Regions from separate parts of the Lentilactobacillus hilgardii genome, predicted to be linked through region 2. Evidence: predicted binding sites of a transcription regulator. Region 2 holds the regulator's gene; the other holds the start of a gene.
What was found. The regulator LexA, encoded in region 2, represses DNA repair genes until DNA is damaged. The targets are predictions, from matches to a motif close to CNAACANNTGTTNG.

Region 1 (12,373 bases), 1.1 Mb from region 2:
AAACTTAAAGTTACACATCCTAAGGATCAAAAAACCGCTCCAAAGCCTTCACATCATATTGAAAGCAAGAAGCGGAAAATTAGATTGGATTCGAAGAGTATTAATCCTGAGAAACAGGCTCCGGAAAAATTATCATCCGAAGTTGAAAAATCGGTTCACGATGTTGAAGAAAGCCTAAAGCAGCTTGGGCTGTTTGATGATCATAAAGATCAGTGATTATTTGCACCATGATATCGACGATCAACTTCTTTACTCCAGAACCCCCCGGATAATTGAACCGGTTCTTGAACCATGATGAACGCGTCAGGTGAAATTTCTTTGATTTGTTCCATGAGACGACGATCAGCCTTTCGTGGTGCCAGGATACTAAGGACTAAGCGGGCACCGGAGCGGCCTTCAGCGCGGCTGACAGTAACCCCATATCCCAAGTTGCGAAGCTTTTCGGCAAGTTCTTCATTGTGTGCATGGACCGGATTCTCCGGATCAATTTGAACCGTCACCTGAAAATTAACGTATCCCAATGCAATCTTATTCTCGATGACGATACCGATGTAAATACCAACCCCAAATCCAACGGCATATGAGGCAACGTTTAACGGACTATCGATATGATCCAGCGCGATTGCTAAGGCAATAACGTAAATTAATTCTTCACCAACCGCTACTAAAGGTGCTAAAAATTGATGGCCTTTAACAACCAGCATGGTTCTAAAAGTGTTAATTGAAATATATAATGCGTTTAAAATAAAAATTGTGACTGCGAGTTCCATTGAACGATCCCTCCCAAGTGACTTTAGTGATAGTTTACTCTTTTCGGTGTAAAATAATAGCATGTTGACGTTGACGAAAGCTGGTTTAACAGCATGCATGACTTGTTAACGTTGACAACTAATGTAATTAACGGTATTCTAAAATTTGAACATAATTTACGAAAATAATAATATCTTAATAGTAAGGGTTGCTGACCTAATGGCTAATACGAAATTAATTCCATACTTAACATTTGAAAACACTAAAAATGCGCTCGAATATTATAAGCGAGTATTCGGTGCAACAGACGTTACTCGTGAATCACCAACTGAAAAGCAGGCTGAGGAAATGTCACTAAATGCTGACGTTAACCTCGATAATTTAACTTTGCAGGCAAGTTTTAAGGTGCTGGATCAGCAAATCTTTGCTGCAGACAGCTTTTTAGGCAAACCGGTTATTTCTTCTTTGATTTCTTTAATGTTGGAGGTTGACGCTCATGATTCGGATGCGGAATCTGCGTTGGAAAATCTTTACAAGCAGGTTGCTAAATCTGAAGAAGTGAAAGTCATTGTGACATTTGAAAAGAAGTCGTCCGGTAACAAATACGGTCAGGTAGTTGATAAGTACGGTGTTACTTGGATTTTTAACGCGGTTAAATAACACGGTTATAAGATTAACTGTTATTATAAAACGAGGGTGAGAAGATGAAAGACTATTTTCTTCCCCTCGTTTTATGATATAAAGAGATTGATACCTGACTGGGTGAAAGGGGCGTATAACAATGGATGATTTTGCAAAAATAAAGGGTGTATTGTTCGATTTAAATGGTATTATAACTGATTCTTGGGCATATCATAGCCAATCTTGGCGAGAAATTGCAGCCCAATTGGGCATTCAGTGGTCATCTGATTTGGAAGAAGCCATTAAGGGCCGTGACCGAATTGATTCATTGGATGCCATACTTGATTCAGCTGGGAAAAAAGATCAATTTACCCGTCAGCAAAAAGAAGCACTGGCTGATCAAAAAAACGACATTTATCAAACAATGCTGGATAAAATGAATCCAAGTGACATTTTACCGGGCATTCAATCCTTTCTGGATGAATTGACTCAAAATAATTACAAAATGATTATCGCGTCCGCTTCGGCGAATGCACCTAAAGAAATCCAAAAGTTGAAGTTGGAAAATTATTTTCCACTCATAGTTGATTTGAAGCAAATCAAACATAACAAGCCAGCTCCTGACGTTTTCGCTAAAGCGGCCGAAATGATTCATTTACCTCCTGAAGCCTGCATTGGTATCGATGACGGCATCGTTGGTGTTGAATCGATTAATGCTGCCGGGATTGTTTCAATTGGCGTTGGTGATCCTCAAATACTTCATGAAGCGGATATTAATTTTCAAAGCACTCGTGAATTAACGCTTGAAAATATTCGTCAGGCTTGGTCTAAGTGATCGTCAAGATACTGCTTTAAAACGACAGCTTGATTATGTTCACGATCTTTTGCGCCATAAAGCAGGATGACGTTATCTGTTTTGAGTTTATCGGCCAAAGATGAGATAAAGGCTTGGGTTTGCTCGTTATGATTGAGTTCATCGATGTACTTTTTCTTAAAGTCGGGGAACTTTGCAGGATCATGTGAGAACCAGGAACGCAGGTCTTTTGAAGGGGCAATCTCTTTTTCCCATTCATCCAGCTTTGCGTTAACTTTTGAAATACCACGTGGCCATAATCGGTCTACTAATACCCGGTAACCGGATAAGTCCTGCGGTTTGTCATAGATTCGTTCAAGCTTTAATTCCATATTGAAATTTCCTCCTAAATAATTTTTGAAAGCTGTGATAATTTGAGTACCAGTGATCCATTTTATGCCAGTGCCTCAACAGATAAGGTTGCTCAGGAAATGTTGGGGATGCTGCTTACATATAACTCACCCAAAGGAGTGGTTGGCGGTTGGATTGTTGAAACCGAAGCCTACATGGGCCAAAAAGATTCAGCAGCCCATGCTTTTAAAGGACGGCGAACTGCTTCTAATGAGCCACTATATGGTCCTCCAGGTACAGTTTACATCTATTCGATCCATGGGAGGTACCTTCTTGATGTTGCGGCCCAACAAAAAGATATTCCCCAAGGAGTTCTGATAAGGGCGGTTGAGCCGTTTATTGGCAAAGAAATCATGTTGGAAAATCGATCGAAAAGTGGTTTTGATTTGACGAATGGGCCCGGTAAATTAATGGAAGCTTTTGGCATCTCCGATAAAAAAATGAATTTTGAGATCTTTGGAGATGGTAATCTCGATATCAATCAAAATCGTAAAAAAATCCCCAAGGTAATCGAAACCTCGAACCGAGTCGGTGTTTCAAACCAGGGGGATTGGGCAAGCAAGCCATTAAGATACTTTGTAAAAGGAAATCCGTTTGTTTCCGGTATAAAGAAACGAGAGATGGATTTGAGTGATTTCGGGTGGAAGTAGAACGGCTACTCAAAACAGCATCTCTCCATATAAGGGATGCTAACCGTTTTGATCCACACACTGATTAGGACTGTTCCGTCAGCCACAAGTCTGCATACAAAACAATCGGCAAAAATTCCAAGACCGGGAATTTCCTGCCGCTTGCTTTGCACTCCGACTTGTACCAGGCTGACTCCACACACTAGTTAGGACTGTTCCTCAAAGCAGCCTTCTGCACATAAGGGATTCATTTGAAAAATCCAAAAGCAGGATTTCCCAAATGAACGCCTTATGCTCCGAAGACTAACCGCTTTGTTCCACACACTGATTAGGACTGTTCCGTCAGCCACAAGCCTGCATACAAAACAATCGTCAAAAATTCCAAGACCGGGAATTTCCTGCCGCTTGCTTTGTACTCCGACTTGTACCAGGCTGACTCCACACACTAGTTAGGACTGTTCCTCAAAGCAGCCTTCTGCACATAAGGGATTCATTTGAAAAATCCAAAAGCAGGATTTCCCAAATGAACGCCTTATGCTCCGAAGACTAACCGCTTTGTTCCACACACTAGTTATTTCTATGCGCAATTCTTGCCGAGACCGCGCTTGCTATCGCACCTACTATATCGTCAATAAATGTATTGGACGCGCCGCTTTTTGACTCGTCCAATTTTTTGACGACGCCGGTTTTATCTCTATCGATGTAGCCGTAATTGGTGATTCCGATTGTACCGTAAATGTTGGCAATGTTAAGGGCAATGCCTTCATCCACACCGAAGACACCGGAGTCATTCATAATGATGCTTTCGAGTGGTTCTTTAATGAGCCCCGCGGTTGCTAAACGATCTAATTCCAGGCCGACCATAGCGTTGTTTAACACTTCCCGTTTGTGCAGGACGTTGGTTGTGTCTTTTCGAACTTCTTCCATGGACAGGTTTGGGATAAATGGTTTTTGAAGGTTAATTGCAATCCTTGAGATATCATCAGGGGTAACGCCACGTTCCTTTAGCGCCTCAATGACAAAGTTATATGCTTTTGTGTCCGGGAATTTAAAACTTTTATTATTCATTAATATCAGCCTCCAAGTTATAGAAAAACCGGGACAAAATATAAAATTTTGCACCCGGCTTTTCGTCATTCAAAAAAACTAATTGTTATGGTAAATATACTTTTCATCAATATCCGGATCTTGGATTGTCAGGATTTTTGGACCATCTTTGGTAATTGCCAAAGTGTGTTCGTATTGAGCCGATGGGGTACCATCTGCAGAAACGTAGTATGTCCAATCATCTGCTTTGTCATAACGATCTTTAATTTCCCATGTACCAGTGTTAACCATTGGTTCAATGGTAATGGTCATGCCTTCCTTTAAACGAAGACCTCTGTGAGGAACACCATATGCAGGAACGTTTGGTTCTTCATGCATTTTTGGTTGAATACCATGGCCGATCAGCTCACGGACGTCGCCCATGTGATGTTCATCTTCGACGTAGGTTTGAATAGCGCCACCAATATCACCGAGACGATTGCCGATAACCGCCTGATCAATTCCCAAATACAATGCCTTTCGGGTAACGTCCATTAGATTTTTAATTTCCGGCGAAACGTCGCCAACAGCGTATGACCAGCAGGAATCACTTTCAAAGCCGTCTTTATTAACAGTTAAATCAACCTTGACGATATCACCGTCTTTAAGGATAAGGCCCTTACGTGGGATACCATGGGCTACTTCATCGTTAACAGAGACGCAGGTCGCAAATTTGTAGCCTTCAAAGCCCATTTCTGAAGGATAGGCATTGTGATCTTTGATATATTTACGAGCAAACTCTTCAATGTCCCATGTGTCCAATCCGGGCTTAATCATATTTCTTAAACCCAAATGAACACCAGCTAAGACTTTTCCGGATTCAGCCATTTTTTCAATTTCACGTGGTGATTTTAATGTAATCAAATTCGTTTTGCTCCTTAAGAATTATTTACTGAATAAATTCATACTATAGTCGATTAAACCACAATGAGTGGCATTTCTGCAACCGAAATGAGTTGATTAGAATCGTGAGGCTAATAATAGACCAAACAAAATGAGGTTGTCAACAAAACGTTCGTTTCGCCTCAACCTCGTGACTATGCTTCATCGATGATTCCCTTTTGCAGTGCTTCCAGAATCAATTTAACTTCTGTAATTTTAGAATCAACCAAGTACTGCATGGTTTCGTCTTTATCTTTTTTTGCTGAACTCATTTGATCATTTAAGAATTTTAATTGATCATGAAGATATTCTGTTAATTTCATGATGATCACCTCACAGGTTCTCTTTATTTATATTATATATCATTTATAGAAAGTGTACATGAATATGATCTCATGTCCCTATTAGAAAATTAAATGAACGATATTTAAAAATCATGTTAAATGATGAACAACTTCATCATAGCATACTTTTCTAAAAGTCACATTTGAAATAGGCTTGTGTTAGAACTATTCTTGAATAGTAAGGAGGTGGGTTCATGATGGTTGATAATATTTGGTTAAAATGGTTCTTTGTTTTATTTTACTTAGTAATGGGAATCTTATTATACACTGGTCAAAGCATGGTGGTCATGTATATGATGGTAATCGGGATGTTTTTGGAGGCCTTATACGGCTTGGTTGAATCATATATTAAGAGAAAGCAGTAGCGGCCGTGTGTCACATTTATAAGCGGATGAACCAACTGTTTTAGGACTGAATAGTTGCTTGATTTGCTTATGCGATTATTTTAAAAACTCGTCAAGCGGGTTCGAAATACTTATTAGCTGCCGGTTAGAAGTCCTGATAATGCTAATCGGATATATATTTTATTGGTCAAATTAAACAGCAGAGAAACCAAGACGGATAATGTCGGGGCTTCTCTGCTGCTTTTGGGTTATGTTGAAAATAATATCATTTTTTTAAAGAAAGTCTACCAAATTTTTACGCGATCTTCCGGCTTGAGATACATGCCGTCTCCCGATTTTACTTCGAATGTTGAGTAAAAGTCATCCAGGTTTTTGACTTGAACATTTGCCCGTAATTCGGCTGGAGCGTGAACATCGATGTTTAGTAACAACTGTTTATATTGGGTTGTGGCCTTCATTCGCCATACCTTTGCCCAATTAATAAAGAAGTCATAAAGATTATAATCTTGTTCGTTCTTTGCGGCTTCGTTGGCACAACTGAGCCCACCTGCATCGGCAATGTTTTCCGAAACAGTTAATTTACCATTGACCTTACCTCCGGCAAAAGGAATGCCATCAAATTCCTTAATCATTTTATCAGCCAGTTTAGTGAAGTACTCATGATCTTCCTTGGTCCACCAGTTGTTCAGGTTCCCCATCTCATCGAATAAGGAGCCGTTATTGTCAAAGGCGTGTGAAATTTCGTGGGCCATAACGGCACCGATACCGCCATAGTTTTGACTTGAAGTCTGGTCCAAGCTATAGAATGGTGCTTGCAGAATAGCCGCAGGAAAGACAATCAGGTTTTTGAATGGGTCATAGTAAGCGTTAACCGTGCTGGCACTCATTTCCCATTTGGTTCGGTCAACGGGTTGACCAAGTTTGGCATAATTATCAGCCAAAGCAACCTGACCAATCCGGGTCATGTTATTGAACAGATTGCCACCTTCATTTTCCGGTGTGATTTTGTATTTATATTCGAGTTGGTCAATATGATCCGGATATCCAACATGAAGGCCAAGCTTGTTTAATTTAACAATGGCTTTCTTTCTGGTGTCTTCGCCCAACCAAGTATTATTTTGAAGGCGGTTTTTATAAACACTGATCATGTTGCGCACCATGTGTTCGACATCAGCTTTTGCTTTTGGTCCAAAATATTTCTTTGCGTAGTAGTCGCCGATTGTTTGGCCAAAAGTACCGGTTGCCAGATAGAAAGCCGACTTCTTTTGAGGCGTTGCTTCTTTTTTACCGGAAAGTGCCCGACTAAATGTGGATCCTGTTTGTCGAAATTCCTCTGAAAGGTAGCCTGTTGCAGAATAGATCGTGCCAACCAACATCCAATTCTTCATGTCTTGAAAGCTGTCTTCATTAACAATCTCATCGAGTGCTTCAAAATATTTAGGTTCAGTGACAATAATTTGCTCGGGTGTTTTTCCAAACAGCCCGTCTGCCAATTTGGTCAGATCAAAATGACTGCTTGATTTAGCAAACTCTGAGAACTTTTGCGGATTATACATCTTGCTATAGTCGGCAGATTCTTCCGCGGACTTAACATGGGGAGCAATAGCAGCATCAAACTTCTTAGCCGACTCCACAATCTCGTCCGCCTCATTACTACTATAGTCAGCCAATACGAGTAATTGACTCAGTGTTTTAGTCAAAACAGGCATGAGTTGATTGTAGGCAGGGTTATTGTTTTCGTAATAAGTTCTGTCCGGTAGAAATAGGCTGGGACTGTTTGCAAACAGCGCGTTGACCTGCGTGTTTTTCATGTCCGGTTCAACAAAAAAACCAAACGGAAGTGGGAATCCGGTTTTAACCCAGTCCGCAAGCTGACCGTTTAAATCAGCAAAATTTGAAATATTTTCGATTTTTTCCAAATAAGGTTTTAACGGATCAGCACCGTCTGCGTCCCGTTTTTTAAAGTTTTGGGCCAATTCGTATAATTTTAACATTTCTGAGAAAGGTGCTTCAAAGCTGTCTTTATTTTTGGCCTTGAGATCATCCAAATCATGCATCAATTCTTTATCGATGTTATCGTTTAAATCCATAAAACCACCCGTCGAAGAATGGTCGGCAGGAATCTTGGCTGTCTTTTCCCATCTGCCGTTAACGGCCTGATAGAGGTCATCTTTTAATAATGACTTGTCGATAGAATCATTAGTAGGCTGATTAGCGTCTCCGCCCTCAGCCTCGGTTGCTTTAACAATTAATTTTTTCAAACTGATTCCTCCCTGTCTAATGTTCATTGAAATAAGTATATGTCATTAGAATAGGTTTTCAAAGCGATTGTTAGGGAAAAATTAATTCGTGAAGAATTAATAGTGTATTAACAATTTTGTGTAGGCCGGGCTACTAATCAGTCAGCTAATGCTTGATGGCGGTTGATATTGACAAGCTAAATATGTTGTTTTAAGTTTTAACGAAGGGAGGACACAACAGTGTTAGTAAAAAAGCCGAATATAAAACAATTTTCAAAATGGTTTCAGTTCCTGATGCGATACGCTGGCATAGTTACTACAATTGCCCTTATCTGTTGGCCATTAGAGTGGCTTCTTAAAAATCCATACGTATATATTGTTGATTTTATTTGCGGAATTTATATGTTGATTTTCCTGATCACCTTTTTTATTGAGGTGATCATGCGTTTAGCTAAAAGTTCAAGTATTTAGGCAACATTTGTACGGATATCTTTTCGTTGTGCTATCTTTAAATCGATAGTAAGAGGAGGGATTAGGTTTTGGACAATAAGAAAATGTTTGATCGTGAAAAATCATTTCGCTATAACGGTGGCAGTAATTTTAAATTAAGCAAGAAGCCAACCGCTGCAATCGACGAAAATTTGAGTAAAACGGATATTAAGGCTCGAATTGACAGCAATATCCTGACGCTGCAGGATCTGCAGGGGAAACTTTACGCGCAAAACCGGTTTGGTATTTTAATTATTTTTCAAGGAATGGATGGTTCTGGTAAGGATAGTATGATTCGCCATATTTTAAGCGGGGTTAATCCGCAGGGATGTGAAGTCACCAGCTTTAAGGTGCCGACTTCGATTGAGTTGAACCATGACTATTTGTGGCGGGTTCATCGTCATATGCCGTCACGTGGCATTATTGGTATCTTTAACCGTTCTTATTATGAAGATGTTTTGGTCAGCAAAGTTCACCCACAATTGATTTTGAATGCTCATATTGGCGGTGTGACAAAATTAAAGCAGGTTGATGATGATTTCTTTGAGGGTCGATACCAGGATATTAATTTCTTGGAAGACTATATGACCCGCAATGGCTTCATGGTCTTAAAATTCTTCCTTCATATGTCAAAAGACGAACAAAAAAATCGTTTTAGAAGACGCATTGAGATGCCGGATCACAACTGGAAATTCTCAGCTGCCGACATTAAGGAACGCCAATATTGGGATGACTATGTAGACGCGTACGAAACCGCTTTGAAGAAGACGGCTACAAAGCAGAATCCATGGTATGTTATCCCGTCTGATGATAAATGGTATTCGCGTTTATGTGTTTCGGACATTATTGATCACAGAATGAAAGAATTACCACTGAAGTACCCGGATTTGGATGCGGCAAGTAAGGAACAGTTGGAAAGCGCGTTGGATGAGTTGGAAAAGAATTAGAGAGTGCGGAGCCAACCCGGGATAAGTCGGAGTGTAAAGGGGCTTGCATTGAATTCCTGAATTTGGAATTCGATGCAAGCCCCTTTACATGCAGACTTATGGTTGGCGGAGCACGTTTCGGCTTGGTGACAGTCTTGACCAAGTATGCTGTTCTTTAGCATAGTTGATATATGGCCGGAGCCATTTTTCGGGCCACGTTTCAGTTCACTAACGGAACGAGAAAAAGAGGCTGAAAAGCCTCTTCTATATTGTTTACTAGTCTATTATCAATTCAGTAATTACAACATTTTGCCGTTTTTCATATCATCATGATGATGATAAATCCCTTTTAAAAACCCGTAAAGCATGCCACCGGTTGCCAAGATAACCGTTAATAAAGCCAACCACCAGTTAACGGTGTACATGCCTGTGATTTTGTCAATGAGCATTGTGATAAACATGGCAAGGAAGAATAAAGCTCCCCAGAAGACAGGTTCCTTGTAAAAATTATGGTTGAATTTCATGATGTTCATCCCCCTTAAAGGCTGAATGCCATTACCCCGGTCCACCTTTATTATAACTCATTGTTAATGTTTTACGGGTAAAAACGCTTACTTTTATCCAAACGTTAAAAACTTCAGAAAAAGCATACTGGTAACGTTTTTATTGACTTTTTCACTTGCAATTGACCATAACCTGATTACAATGAAAATTAGTAGATGAGAAGAGAGATTCATTTACATATCGAAGGTCACGGTTCTTTGATTGTAAGAGAAAGAGAAAAGAAAGGGAGTCTTTTTATGGCTAAGGAAACCGAAGAGCAATGGAAGAAATCATTGACGTCAAAGGAAGCCTTTCAAGACTTTATCAAGGATTATTTTTCAAGTCACAAAGAAATGAAGGGTCACTATGATGACTCGTACTATTTTGAGGATTACGACATTCATTTGGACAGCCGGGATGGGTTGGTTGTGACCCTAACAACCGGATCATATAGTGGCCAAGGGATGCCGATTAAGGATACCGAACACGTTACCATTGAGGACTTTCGGCAATTATTGCTTAACAAACGGTTTGCAAGCAAAGGCGTTTCACTTGCCAATGCATTCCACATGGCAGCTGATTTGATCGCCTAATTTTGAAACTGGATTATCTTTTATAAAATAATTTTTTCATAAAAGTCGTCACGTTAACGTGGGGGCTTTTTTTACATCTCTGCAAGTAGCTATTTATGAACGAACGTTCGCTAAAAAGTGATATAATGAAACGTGAATCATTAGTTTTGTCGTATTGGAGGTGTCACTGTGAAACAGCAATCATTATTTGCAGCGAACGATCTTGCTACCCAACCACTTGCCTACCGGGTCCGACCACAGACTCTAGCAGACTTTGCCGGCCAGCAACACTTGCTTGGGAAAGGGAAGGTCCTTCGAGAAATCATTGAGAGTGATCAATTGCCGTCAATGATTTTTTGGGGGCCACCCGGTTCCGGGAAAACAACATTGGCGGAAATCATTGCCAAAAAAACTAAAGCAAAGTTTGTCACGTTTAGCGCGGTCACCAGTGGCATTCGCGATATTCGAAAGTTAATGAAAGACGCTGAAGCCAATCGGGACATGGGTGGTAAAACAATCGTCTTCGTTGACGAAATTCACCGGTTTAATAAGGCCCAGCAGGATGCTTTTTTACCGTTTGTTGAAAAAGGCAGTATTACGTTAATCGGGGCGACAACCGAAAATCCGTCATTTGAAATCAATGCCGCTTTATTGTCACGCTGTAAGGTGTTTGTCCTTCAACCGCTTCAAGTAACTGACATTATCCAACTTATTAAGCATGCGTTGGTTCATCCGGATGGTTTTGCCAAGCAGCATGTAGAAATCGATGGGGAAGCGATCAGACAAATTGCCGAGTTTGCCAACGGAGATGCCCGAATTGCTTTGAACACATTGGAAATGGCCGTGAATAATAGCGAGAAGTCCGGTGACCGTATTAGGGTTTCTACCGATAATCTTCATCAGCTGATGGCAACTAAATCGTTTCTGTATGACAAAAGTGGTGAGGAACACTACAATTTGATTTCTGCACTCCACAAGTCAATGCGAAATAGTGATGCTGATGCCGCTGTTTACTGGTTATCGCGAATGATGAACGGTGGCGAGGATCCTTTATACATTGCCAGACGTTTGGTTAGATTTGCCAGTGAAGATATCGGTTTAGCGGATACAAATGCATTAAACGTTGCCGTTAATGTCTTTCAGGCCTGTCAGTTTATCGGGATGCCGGAATGCGATGTTCATTTAACAGAAGCTGTGATTTATTTGTCATTGGCACCGAAATCAAATGCGGTTTATAAGGCAAAATTGAAGGCCGCCGAAGATGTGAAGCATTCTGTCAATGAACCAGTTCCATTGCAATTGAGAAACGCACCGACATCACTAATGTCCGATCTCGGCTATGGTAAGGGATATCAGTATGCCCATGAGTCTAAAGCCAAATTAACAACGATGCAGACAATGCCGGACTCACTGGTAGGCCATATCTACTATGAACCGACAGAACAGGGCAATGAAGGCCGATTTAAGCGCCGATTAGCTCAAATCAAGGATTGGGAAGCCAATCACAGAAAGTGATGAATCAAGACGTTTATGATGCCGACTTGGCCTGTTTCGTTTATAATGAAACTCGAAAAAGAAAGGGGCTATTGAATCATGGAACTGTCACAAACTGATTTTGATATTTTAAACGCCATTAAATCCGGAAGAGTTGAATCCGGTACACTGATTAGTCACTTTGTTGATTATTGCGATAACGCAATCGGTGGTAATCCGCGTCCGCTTATTGATGCAGGTCTCATTAAA
Region 2 (12,373 bases):
TGCAATGGTGGTCAAAACCAGTACGCTTCCTGAGCTTCCTGAAGATCAAGAAGAGATTGAAGGCTATGAAGAGACCGGTGAAAAATTATTAGCCAGAAACAAATTAGCTAGAATTAAGGCACCAATGACGACAAGCCTGACTGGAAACTCACGATTAGTAAATGAAGGGTTACATGCAATTATGGAGAAGGCAAATACGTCAGCTGGTATTTTAAGCTCCGGACTATTTCTTCGTGATCTTCCAAAGGGAATTGTAGATAGAAATGAATTGCATCAAATGCTTCCTCATGCAATGCATGTTATGAGAGTGACTTTAGGTGGTTATGACCTTTGGAGATTAATTAAAGAAATGGAAAAGAATCGGAACTTCTTAATTAAATTTCCTCAAAAAGGCATGGGCTTTCGGGGGAAGGTATTTGGCGAGCTTCATTATAGCGGTTTGAGATATGATTCGGATACCGGTAGACTATTTTATCGTGAAGAACTGGTTTCCCCAATTAAAAAATATCAAATTGCAATGCCCGATCATTATTTATTCATTCCATTTTTTCCAACATTAGAAATTGTGGGTCATAACGAAATTTTGTATGATGAAAACCTAAGGGATGTCTTTGGTGATTATATGGCTAAACACTATCCTATTAACGGATGAAAGGAGGACCAGTATGGACCGTAAACAGCTTGATGTTTTAATTGCACAACAGGATGAAAAACGTCATCCGCTTGCACAGATTCAGCGTGATTCGGAAACCGAATTCAGCATTAATAATCATCAATATGAAGTTGAGTTGAATTCTCAAAATGGTTTTCAATTTGAAGAGTTTGTTCGTCGATACAATCCGGCTTTAAGCCAATTTGATTTCATTGTTGGCGACTGGGGTTATGGCCAGCTACGTCTCAAGGGGTTTTATAATGACGACAGAGAGGTTGTCACCGGCCCGTTTATTTCTGCACTCAATGATTATTTGCTTGAAGACATTAATTTTGGTGCGGCTTATTTTGTCGTTCATAATCTTGAAGCCCGACCGATCGTCCATAAATCAAGAAGTACACGTAGTCGTCATCGCTCGAGTCGGGGACGGTCTCGTAATAATCGTCGGAATAGTCGCAACCATGCATTTGTTGAACAAAAAGTAGCACCCGTAAAGCCCCCTCTTCAGAAGAGAAAGAATTTGATTGTTAAAACTGAGGAAAAATCTCATAAACATCACTTTATTATTCGTGAAAGTAAAAATTAATTGTCGAAGGGATAAAAGAATGAAACACTACAAAGGCTATTTTATCGATCTTGATGGAACGGTTTATGCAGGAAAAAAGCGAATTCCTGCCGCCAAACGTTTTATTGAACGACTACAAGCAAAAAAAATACCATTTCTTTTTGTAACAAATAATTCGACACAATTGCCGCGAGACGTCGTCAAAAATTTAGACGAAAATCATGATATCCATGTTAAGCCGGAAAATGTTTATACATCTGGAATGGCAACTGTAGATTTTATGAATGATGATAAGAAAATAGTTGCCCCGTCGGTTTACATTGTTGGCGAAATTGGTCTAAAGCAGGTTATTTTAGCAAATAACTTTCGCTTAGAATCTGATCATCCTGATTATGTTGTCGTTGGATTGGATTCGGATTTAACCTATGAGAAGCTGTCAGAAGCTGTTTTGGCGATTCGAAGTGGATCTAAGTTCATTGGTACCAATCCCGATACAAACATCCCTAAAGAACGCGGTATGATGCCTGGTGCAGGCTCTGTTGTAAAGTTTGTTGAATACGCGACCCAACAACAACCGATTATGATCGGAAAACCCAAAGCCAGAATTATTGAAAGTGCCTTGAAAAAAATTGGATTGAGTCAAGATGAAGTCGTGATGGTAGGGGATAACTATAATACAGACATTAAGGCCGGTATAAATGCCAACGTAGATACACTGTTGGTATATACAGGGCTCTCCACCAAGGAGCAGGTTCGTTCAGAATCAATTTTACCGACCTATCAAATCGACAGTTTAGATGAATGGCGGCCTTAGTTTGAAACTAACAATGCAACAAATCGGGTACGCACTTATCATATTATTGGGATGTTTATCATTTGCGATCTTTTTGACAATTAATTCGGTTTGGCTCTTTGACCTGAACATTCATGCATTACACTTATCAGCTGCAACCGGCATGTCCGCCGAAAGGATGCACGAAGAATACTTGCGAATGATTAATTATATTCAAAACCCTTTAACTAATTCATTGAACTTTAAATATTTTATCAGCTCGCCAAATGGCCTTCAGCATTTTAAAGATGTGAGACATTTAGTTATTTTTAATAATGTTATGGCAGTTATTTTTGTTCCGGTGTCATTTGTACTTGTACGGCGGTTAAATAAAAAATCACTAACGTGGATGCTTTTAACACCGATAAAAACGGTGGTCATCTTTTCGTTAGTGATTGTTTCAATTATGATTGTCAATTTCGAACAGGTATTTATTTATTTTCATGAGCTATTGTTTCGAAATAGTGATTGGATTTTCGACCCGGATCTGGACCCAGTTATTAATATGCTGCCGGATACATTCTTTTTTGAATGTTTTACCTTATTTTTTATTGTGTTTTTGGCATTACACTTATGGTTATATATTTTGGCCAAAAAATCACTCAGATCGGATCCTCCATTAAAATCCACAAGATCAGGTAAGCAATAAAGCCGGGGAACAGAGGAGTAAATGCGAGTAACAGAAAAACAATTCTCGCAAGTAGTGGATCCCAGTCATATTTTTCGCTTAATCCACCAATAACGCCGGCAATGACTCGATGCTCCTTGGAGCGATGGATATGAATTTTCATCTGATAATCCTCCTTCGAGTTGATTAATAAAATCTTAACTTAACCATACCTGAATAGAAAACAGATTTCAATTATGATACACTACTATGTTAGATAATCGAATAAGTGGGAGAGTTATATGTTAACTTTAAATATTAATGCAAATTTAGGAAATCAAGAAGTCGTTCTTTCGGATAATTCATATGGGCAACTGTCAGGGATTCGAGTGTTTGGTTCCCCAACAGGTGGTTCGCAGGTTATTCAATGGACATTCACCTCAACCGGTCATAAGCACGAAGGTTTCGTATTCGCAGGCAATTTGACCGAGGGATTGGTTATTGATTCGATAACTGGGAAAGATCAGTATAAAATTCACTTTGTTATTGAATAGAATGATCGTTACAAAGATGCTGCTTGATACATAATGAGACGAAGATACTCTGCTTGATGTTTGAAAAGCCGTATCTTGGTCTCATTCTTTTATAAAGGAGTTTTTTGGATGACAGTAGGGATTGATAAAATCGGTTTTTACACATCACCATATTTTATTGATATGGTTGATCTAGCCCATGCACGGAATGAAGATCCAAGGAAATATTTAATTGGTATTGGGCAAAAAAAGCAAGCCGTTATACCGTCAACTCAAGATGTTGTGACAATGGCGGCTAATGCTGCCCAAAAGATTTTGAGTGAGGGCGATAAAGAAAAAATTGATTTGGTAATTTTCGGAACCGAGACAGGTATTGATAATTCAAAATCTGCCGCTATTTATGTCCAGTCGTTACTTGGAATTTCTAAACAGGCGCGATCTTTTGAAATTAAACAAGCATGTTATGGTGGCACAGCTGGTGTTCAAATGGCAGTGGATCATATTCGTTTACACCCTGAAAGTAAGGCGTTGGTACTGGCTGCTGACATTGCTAGATATGGTCTGAATACGCCTGGAGAAGTTACTCAGGGTGGTGGGGCTGTTGCAATGGTGATTTCTTCGAACCCACGAATCCTAGAAGTGGAAGACAAAAGATCGTTTCACTCTGATAACATTATGGATTTTTGGCGGCCTCTTTATCGCCATGATGCTGTCGTTGATGGTCATTATTCAAATAGTATTTATGTTGATTTTTTTCAACAAACTTGGACGGATTACCGGCAAAAATACCATAGAACAATTGATGATTTTCGAGCATTAACTTTTCATCTCCCGTATACGAAAATGGGCTTGAAGGCGCTTCGCTCAATTATTGATCAAAGTAAACATCCAGAGGCTATATTAGAACAATTTGAAGCCTCTAGAATGTATAATGCGCTTGTGGGGAATCTTTATACTGGTTCTCTATATTTAAGTTTAATTTCTTTATTGTCAAACTCGGAAGCGCTGAATCAAGATGATCTGATTGGTCTTTTCAGTTATGGTTCAGGAGCTCAGGGAGAATTTTATAGTGGCCGATTAAGTGATCAATTTGATAGATCGCAATTAAAAACTGATATGGATACGATACTATCTGAGCGATCTCGAATCACAATTGAGCAATATCAAGAAATGTATCAAACCTTTTTACCACTCAATGAAGAAGACAAATTGTTTGATGTCTCTTCGGATAATAGTTGCTTTGTTCTAAAAGGACGCAAAGAGAATAGAAGAATATACTTGACCAAAAATGGATCGGGAGATGATCAGTCCTTGGACTAATCAAAGTGAATCAAATTCAGAGAAAAAATAAGTCAATTAGATTGAAAGATTTCTCTGGCAGTCTATGTGAGTGCTAAAAAAGAGCCAAGACACATTGTATCTTGAACTCTTTTGAAGTGGCTAAACTATTAGTCGATGTCATTTCTATATAGACTAACGACCTTGCCTAAGATGCTAACCTTAGTCAGAATAATAGGCGCCATTGTATCATTCTCTGGTTGAAGCCTGAAATGATCACTTTCTTTAAAGAATCGCTTGCAGGTCGCTTCATTTTCATCAGTCATAGCAATAACAATATCGCCATTGTCGGCGTAAGCTTGCTTACGAACCACGACATAGTCGCCATTTAGAATGCCTGCATTAATCATACTTTCGCCACGAATTTGTAACATAAACAGGGTCTGGTCATCCTGCGCAAGTTGTGGTGGTAACGGGAAATAATCAGTTGCGTCTTCTACAGCGAGAATAGGTTCGCCAGCGGTGACAGTTCCTAAGATTGGAATCTGTTTTTGCTTAGGTGCAATGCCCAACAGTTCCATCCCTGCAGCCGTGACTTCAAGTGCTCTTGGCTTTGAGGGGTCCTTAACAATATAACCCTTTTTTTGTAACCGATTGATATGACCATGAACTGTTGATGTTGAAGAAAGATTAACCGCTTCGCCAATCTCTCTAACGGTTGGCGGATAACCCTTATCATTAACTTTTTCCCAAATATAGTGTAAAATCTTGTATTGCTTACTTTCAGAATTCTTTGCCATTTTCCGACACCTCATAAGTTACTTTAATTGTTGTTTTAATCGTATCATAAGTTTGAATAGATTTCAAACACACGTTCGTGTAATTTTAACTTTTTTTGTTATAATAGTCTTATTGGAGGAATATCTATGAATGAAAAAGAGAAAAAAGAGCTACAATCAAAAATCGGTGATAACGTTTTAAAGGAAATCGTTCCCCGTATTAATGAATTAGCACACAAAGCAAAGAATGAAGGATTAACAGAAGTTGAAAAAATTGAACGAGCTGAACTACGTAAAAAGTATGTTGCTCGTTTTCGAGAAAACTTTAAGAGCCAAATTGAGTTAATGAAAGTTTATGATAAAAGTGGCAAAGAAATCACTTCAAAAAAGGTGAAAAACATTCAACGTCATAAGGGACTTCGAGACGACTAACCATTAATAATGACTTTTTTAGCTCATTTTACAATTAGGCTTTTATTTTCTTTAAGAATTGTGTAAAATTAACCAATGAGACTATATAAGGAGGCCTTGTTTTGGCAACTTGGATTTGGATTCTAATTGTTATTGTGGCCTTGGTCATTGGTTTAATTGGTGGTTTTTACGGTGCTCGTAAATATATGGAAAAGTACTTGAAAGAAAATCCGCCATTTAACGAAGATCAATTGCGTCAATTAATGTTACAGATGGGTCAAAAACCTTCTCAAAAGAAGTTGAATCAGATGATGCATACAATGCAAAGCAATATGGGTAAGAAATAGCATTATCTTAGTCAACAATAAAGAGGCCATTCAAAGAATTTTGACTTGGCCTCTTTTTTGATATCATCAATGTTCATAGATGATTAATTATTCAATTTTGTCGGTTGTATTTTTCTTTGAAATGTCAACGTATTTGAAATCGGGATTGACGGCGTAATCTAAAGCATCAAAAGCGGTTTGCATCTGCTGTTCAACTTCTTTTTGATAGTTGTCATCCAGCTTGTGTTTCCGGTCGATATAAATTGGTTCACCAAAAGCAATTGTGACTTTTTTTCGGCTGAATAACCGTTTAAAGCTTAATGGTCCCTGATAAACGGTTGGAACCAGTGGTACATTCGCCAATTGTGAAATGAGTGCTGCGCCACTTTTTAATTGCTCTGAATGGCGAGTCCCGGATGGAAAAAGGATAAGCGATAAATCTGATTTTTTTAAAATTCTGACGGGTTTTTTAATTGCTGAGGGGCCGGGATGGTCCCGGTCCACTGGAAAAGCGTTGGCGTGATCCAGAATCCATTTTAAAATCGGATTTTTGAAAAGTTCTTTTTTTGCCATAAAACTAAATTTTTTTGGACTGGCTGCTAGTGCAAAATAAATCGGATCAAACCATGTCCGGTGGGGCCCAACTAAAATATAATTCCCTTTGGGCAGGCGTTCCTTATATTGATAATGCGCATTTCCATTAATAATAAATACAAAAATACGCACAAGCACACGGACAAATGAATAAAACAATCCCATTCCTTCTTTCTTAATCTGATAAAATAATAGTAACTTAAACGAGAAGCGTTTGGCAAACAAATTTGTGAAAGGTTCAAAAAATAATGCGAGTGAAATTAAAAAAGAATGAACGAATTGATCAATTATATAGTAATAATGTTTCCATTATTCAAAGCAACGACGTTTTTTCGTTTTCATTAGATGCTGTTTTATTAGCAGAATTTGCACAGGTTGGAAGCAAACGGGTTAAAAATATCATTGATTTGTGTTCTGGTAATGGTGCAGTTGGCCTGTTTTTAAGCAGTGAAACATCTGCTCAAATCACCATGGTTGAAATTCAGGAAAAGCTCGCCGATATGGCAGCAAGAAGTATTCAGTTAAATCATTTGGAGAATCAGGTACATGTTGTTAATGATGATTTAAAAAATACCACTCATTATATTTCCAAAGATTCAGTTGACGTGATTGTTTGTAATCCACCTTACTTTGTCAATTATGAAACTAGTGAAAAAAATCCAAATCAGTATTTGGCTATTGCACGGCACGAAATTAAAACGACGATTGATGAAATCACTAAAATTTCAGCAGACTTGCTAAAAACGAACGCTAAGTTATTTGTGGTTTACCGTCCCGATAGACTCACAGATCTCCTACTGAGTTTACGGAATCATCATTTGGAGCCTAAAATATTACAATTTGTTCGGTCTAAAACGACCTCGGAAGCAAATATGGTGTTAGTAGAAGCAATTAAAAGCGGCAAACCGAATGGATTGAGAATTCAAGAAGATTTAATTACTCATGAAGGTAATGACTATTCAGACAAAGTGAAGCGAATTTTATATGGGGAAACAAATTAAAAAATATTATATATATGTTTTACTGTGTGAAGACCGTACTTTATATACAGGCTTTACAACGAATGTTGAAAAGCGTTTTCAAACTCACAAACTGGGAAGGGGTGCTAAATATACGCGATCACATCGACCAATTAAAATACTATTTCAAAAGCAATTCCCAACTAAGCATGATGCTTTAAGTGCAGAATATGCGTTTAAACAATTAACAAGAAAGCAGAAATTGCAATACATTAATAACCCGGACTCGTTTTTATAAATATCAGTGAAAAAATGCACAAACTTTCTAATTTTCAGCAAAAACAACATATAAAAGTGTTATAATACAAGTAACATGTTTAGGAGGTAATATTCTTGAAAATTATTGCTTATGGCATTCGTGACGATGAAAAACCATATTTAGATAAGTGGAGTGAAGAAAACCCTGATGTAGAAGTTGCATCGACTGGTGAACTGTTAGACGAGTCAACAGTTGATCAAGCAAAGGGTGCCGATGGTGTGGTAACATACCAACAAAAGCCTTACACTGCTGCTGTTCTAGACAAACTAGGCGAATTTGGTATCAAGTTCCTTTCATTACGTAACGTTGGTGTTGATAATATTGATGCTGATGCTGCAAAACGCAACGGTATTCAAGTTACCAATGTACCAGCATATTCACCAGAAGCAATCGCTGAATTTACAGTTACTCAATTAATGAGATTGTTACGTCGAACAAATACTTTCGATCGTAAACAAGCTAATGGTGACCTTCGTTGGGCACCAGACATTGCTGAAGAATTGAACCAATTAACTGTTGGCGTTTTTGCCACTGGTCGAATTGGTCGTGCTGCAATGCGTATTTATAAAGGGTTCGGTGCTAAGGTTATCGCTTATGATATCTTCCATAATCCAGAATTGGAAAAGGAAGGTGTCTATGTCGACTCACCTGACGAACTTTATGCTCAATCAGATGTCCTTTCAATTCATGCACCTGCAACTAAAGAAAATGAACATATGTTAAATGATGAAGCCTTCAGTAAGATGAAGGACGGTGTTTATATCTTAAACCCAGCTCGTGGTGCTTTAGTTGATACTGATGCACTTATTAGAGCACTTGATTCCGGAAAAGTCGCCGGTGCTGCTCTTGATGTATATGAAAATGAAGTTGGTATTTTCAATACCGACTTTGGTAGTTTTGATAAAATTCCTGATGAACGATTAAAAGGACTTATGAAACGAGAAAACGTTCTAGTTAGTCCCCATATTGCCTTCTATACTAAGCGTGCTGTTCGTAACATGGTTTACTTTGCGATGGATGCTAATAAGTCACTTATCTCAACAGGTAAGTCTGACAAGTTGGTTAAGCTTTAAAGGATCAAATAATCTGTTTAATAAAAGGGATTTTCAACGGTTTATAGTTGAAAATCCCTTTTTAATGCAAAAATTGTTGGAAATTAAAAAGGTGAAAAAACGGCTGGGTTAAACCTCAGCCGCTAATTCTAATAATAATTCTTGGAGTTGTTCGCTGTTATTGACAGTTTGATCTGGAATGATATTTGGGTCAATAATCGACCCATCATGATTGTTGTACCAAACGGTTTGCCAACCAGCCCTTTTAGCAGGCACAATATCGTTTAAATATGAACTACCTACATACATCATCTCATTACCGCGAAGTTCGAATTTTCGGTTCATTAGCGTAAAAATCATTGGATCGGGTTTTTTAGCATTGGCGTCCTCGGAAGTAATAATACTTTCCCTGTCAAACCAGTGTTGAAGATTTAATCTAGTGATTTTTGAAAGTTGATTTTCAGTCGATCCATTAGTAATAATGCCAAGTTTAAATTTTTCAATCAGTTTATTAAAAACGTGAGTTAACCCGTCAAATAATTGAATGTCCTGACTAAATTTGCTGTAAAGTTGCCAAAAGTCTTCTGCCTTCTTTTGTGTAAGGCCATCAAGATTAAATTCTTTAAAAGAATGATGGAGACAATGAAAGCTAATGTCTGTTTTTGAAAGTTGAAATTGATTATCCAGATTATTTTTTGCTACAACTAATTGTTCCTGCTGAACATAGTTGGAGAAAATTTTATTTATCAAATTGCTATCAACATCATTTGAGAATATTTGTTTGAAAGCTTCATTAAATGATGGTTTCTGATCGTACAAAGTATCGTCAACGTCAAAAACGATGGCTTTAATCATATAGATTCCTCCTCGTCACGATTAATCATTTTAACACGTTTTACAAAAGTTTAACAATTTTCTTAATATTTTTAACAGCAAAATCATGTTATCACTTGCTTTCGCAGTCAATTTTAGCTATACTCTTATAGGTGTTTTAATTACACACTCGATGTGATGCCATTGGTGTTGCTACAATTATGTAGTTCCAATAACAGATGATCATCGGGGAGGAAAAAACTTTAATGGAGGCTACTATATTATGGCTGTAATTTCTATGAAACAATTGTTGGAAGCCGGAGTTCATTTCGGTCACCAAACCCGTCGTTGGAATCCAAAGATGAAACAGTACATCTTTACTGAACGAAACGGGATTTACATCATTGATTTGCAAAAAACTGTTAAATTAATTGATGTTGCTTATAACTTCATGAAAGAGGAAGCTTCAAAGGGTGCTGTTGTTTTGTTTGTTGGTACTAAGAAACAGGCACAAGATTCAATTGCTGAAGAAGCTACCCGTGCTGGTCAATATTATGTTAACAATCGTTGGCTTGGCGGAACGCTTACTAATTGGAATACCATTCAATCACGTGTAAAGCGTCTTAAAGATCTTAAGAAGATGGCGACTGATGGGACATTTGATGTTCTTCCTAAGAAGGAAGTTTCATTATTAATGAAGCAACGTGATAAGCTTGAAAGATTTTTGGGTGGTATCGAGGATATGCCTAAACTCCCAGATGTTTTGTTTATCGTTGACCCTCGTAAAGAACAAATTGCTGTTCACGAAGCTCAAAAGCTAAATATCCCAATCGTTGCAATGGTTGATACAAATACTGATCCTGACCAAATTGATGTTGTTATTCCTTCAAACGATGATGCTATTCGTGCCGTTCGATTGATTACGTCAACAATGGCTAATGCAATCATTGAAGGCCGTCAGGGTGAAGATGAAGTTAACGAAGATACTTTCGAAAACGGATCAAAGACTGACAAGAAAGATTCAAAAGAGGATTCAATTGAAGATATTGCTAATGCTGTAGAAGGCAAGAGCGATACTGATAATAAGTAATAGCACTTAGGCTGACTCTATCGCTATAGACCTATTTGGCCTTGGTGAAGAGTCAGTTTTTATGTAAAGAATTAAGGAGGCCACTAAAATGGCAAAAATTTCTGCATCACAAGTTATGCAACTACGTAAGAAGACCGGTGTTGGTATGATGGATGCCAAGAAGGCACTTGTTGCAACTGAAGGCGATTTTGATAAGGCGATCGAAGTATTACGTGAAAAAGGGGTTGCCAAGGCTGAAAAGAAAAGTGACCGTGTTGCCGCAAATGGTTTAGCAACTGTTGCTGTAAAGGATAACACAGCTGCAATCATCGAAGTTAACTCCGAGACTGACTTTGTTGCTTCAAGTGATCCGTTTAAAGCCGCTGTTTCTCGAATCAGTGACGCTATTGTAGCTAATAAGCCTGCCGACGTTGATGCTGCTTTAGCACTTTCGACTGAAAAAGGTACAATTAAAGATGATTTAGTGGAAACAACTCAGGTAACTGGTGAGAAAGTTAGTTTACGTCGATTTGAAATTGTTGAAAAAAATGATGACCAAGTCTTTGGTTCATACTTACACAATGGCGGTCTAATCGCTTCTCTTGTTGAACTTAAAGGTGCGGATGAAGCAACTGCAAAAGACGTTGCAATGCACGTTGCTGCCACTAATCCAGAGTACCTAAATCAATCTGAAGTTCCGGCAGAGCGGTTAGCCCATGAGAAGGAAATTTTAACTCAGGAAGCCTTAAATGAAGGCAAACCTGAGAAGATTGTTGAAAAAATGGTTGAAGGTCGTCTTCACAAGTTCTTGGCAGAAATTTGCTTGGAAGATCAAGAGTTCGTTAAAGACCCTGATCAAACAGTTGCACAATACGTTGCTTCCAAGAACGGTTCAATCGTTAAATTTGTTCGCTATGAAGTCGGCGAAGGCATCGAAAAAAAGCAAGAAAGCTTTGAAGATGAAGTTCGCGATCAATTAGGTAATTAATTTTTTATGAAGGGCTGGAACAACGAGATACATTTGTTCCAGCCCTTTTTTTCGGCTTTAAAAAATTTGACACTATTTTATAGACTTTTGACACTATTTTATAGACTTTAGTTTTGAAAAGCTGTTAAGAATTACTGAATTTGTTAGTTTTATTGTTGTAGCTAACTTGAGTATGCTAAAATTGATGTTAATGATTAACTATGGGAGGCACTTTGATGTCCAAAGTAAAATATAACCGAATTATTTTAAAATTAAGCGGTGAAGCTTTAGCCGGTGATAGAGGGTTCGGAATTAATCCACCGGTAATTAAAGACGTTGCCAAAGAAATCAAGGATATTTTCGAAATGGGTGTTCAAATTGGCATTGTCGTTGGCGGTGGAAATATGTGGCGAGGCGAAGCTGGTGCCGAGATGGGAATGGAACGTGCCCAAGCCGATTACATCGGTATGTTAGGAACGACGATGAACGGTCTTGCACTTCAAGATAATTTGGAATCACTTGATGTCCCAACACGTGTACAAACTTCAATTGAGATGCGTCAGATTGCTGAACCTTATATTCGTCGAAAAGCTGTTCGTCATTTGGAAAAAGGCCGG

Region 1: a site for LexA is predicted at 10,748-10,761, ahead of GQR93_RS12320 (replication-associated recombination protein A). Genes of this name have one in related genera too.

Annotation. Positions count from the first base shown of each region.
Region 1 is NZ_CP047121.1:2,589,988-2,602,360, reverse strand. Features, by position in the region: gene GQR93_RS12380 (ribonuclease H family protein) at 1-216, shown strand, start outside; gene GQR93_RS12375 (DUF2179 domain-containing protein) at 210-869, opposite strand; gene GQR93_RS12370 (VOC family protein) at 970-1,410, shown strand; gene pgmB (beta-phosphoglucomutase) at 1,532-2,206, shown strand; gene GQR93_RS12360 (DUF488 domain-containing protein) at 2,188-2,556, opposite strand; gene GQR93_RS12355 (DNA-3-methyladenine glycosylase) at 2,599-3,225, shown strand; gene GQR93_RS12350 (phosphatidylglycerophosphatase A family protein) at 3,772-4,272, opposite strand; gene map (type I methionyl aminopeptidase) at 4,351-5,154, opposite strand; gene GQR93_RS15320 (hypothetical protein) at 5,328-5,495, opposite strand; gene GQR93_RS15315 (hypothetical protein) at 5,711-5,881, shown strand; gene GQR93_RS12340 (M13 family metallopeptidase) at 6,145-8,148, opposite strand; gene GQR93_RS12335 (polyphosphate kinase 2 family protein) at 8,655-9,536, shown strand; gene GQR93_RS12330 (hypothetical protein) at 9,815-10,039, opposite strand; gene GQR93_RS12325 (hypothetical protein) at 10,316-10,651, shown strand; gene GQR93_RS12320 (replication-associated recombination protein A) at 10,820-12,145, shown strand; gene GQR93_RS12315 (hypothetical protein) at 12,224-12,373, shown strand, end outside.
Region 2 is NZ_CP047121.1:1,515,943-1,528,315, forward strand. Features, by position in the region: gene GQR93_RS07060 (bifunctional metallophosphatase/5'-nucleotidase) at 1-652, shown strand, start outside; gene GQR93_RS07065 (YutD family protein) at 666-1,238, shown strand; gene GQR93_RS07070 (TIGR01457 family HAD-type hydrolase) at 1,258-2,031, shown strand; gene GQR93_RS07075 (TIGR01906 family membrane protein) at 2,015-2,698, shown strand; gene GQR93_RS07080 (PspC domain-containing protein) at 2,652-2,840, opposite strand; gene GQR93_RS07085 (hypothetical protein) at 2,959-3,210, shown strand; gene GQR93_RS07090 (hydroxymethylglutaryl-CoA synthase) at 3,319-4,509, shown strand; gene lexA (transcriptional repressor LexA) at 4,638-5,267, opposite strand; gene GQR93_RS07100 (DUF896 domain-containing protein) at 5,394-5,678, shown strand; gene GQR93_RS07105 (YneF family protein) at 5,780-6,004, shown strand; gene GQR93_RS07110 (lysophospholipid acyltransferase family protein) at 6,092-6,736, opposite strand; gene GQR93_RS07115 (tRNA1(Val) (adenine(37)-N6)-methyltransferase) at 6,826-7,578, shown strand; gene GQR93_RS07120 (GIY-YIG nuclease family protein) at 7,562-7,834, shown strand; gene GQR93_RS07125 (D-2-hydroxyacid dehydrogenase) at 7,930-8,928, shown strand; gene GQR93_RS07130 (HAD family hydrolase) at 9,037-9,762, opposite strand; gene rpsB (30S ribosomal protein S2) at 10,004-10,810, shown strand; gene tsf (translation elongation factor Ts) at 10,899-11,777, shown strand; gene pyrH (UMP kinase) at 11,993-12,373, shown strand, end outside.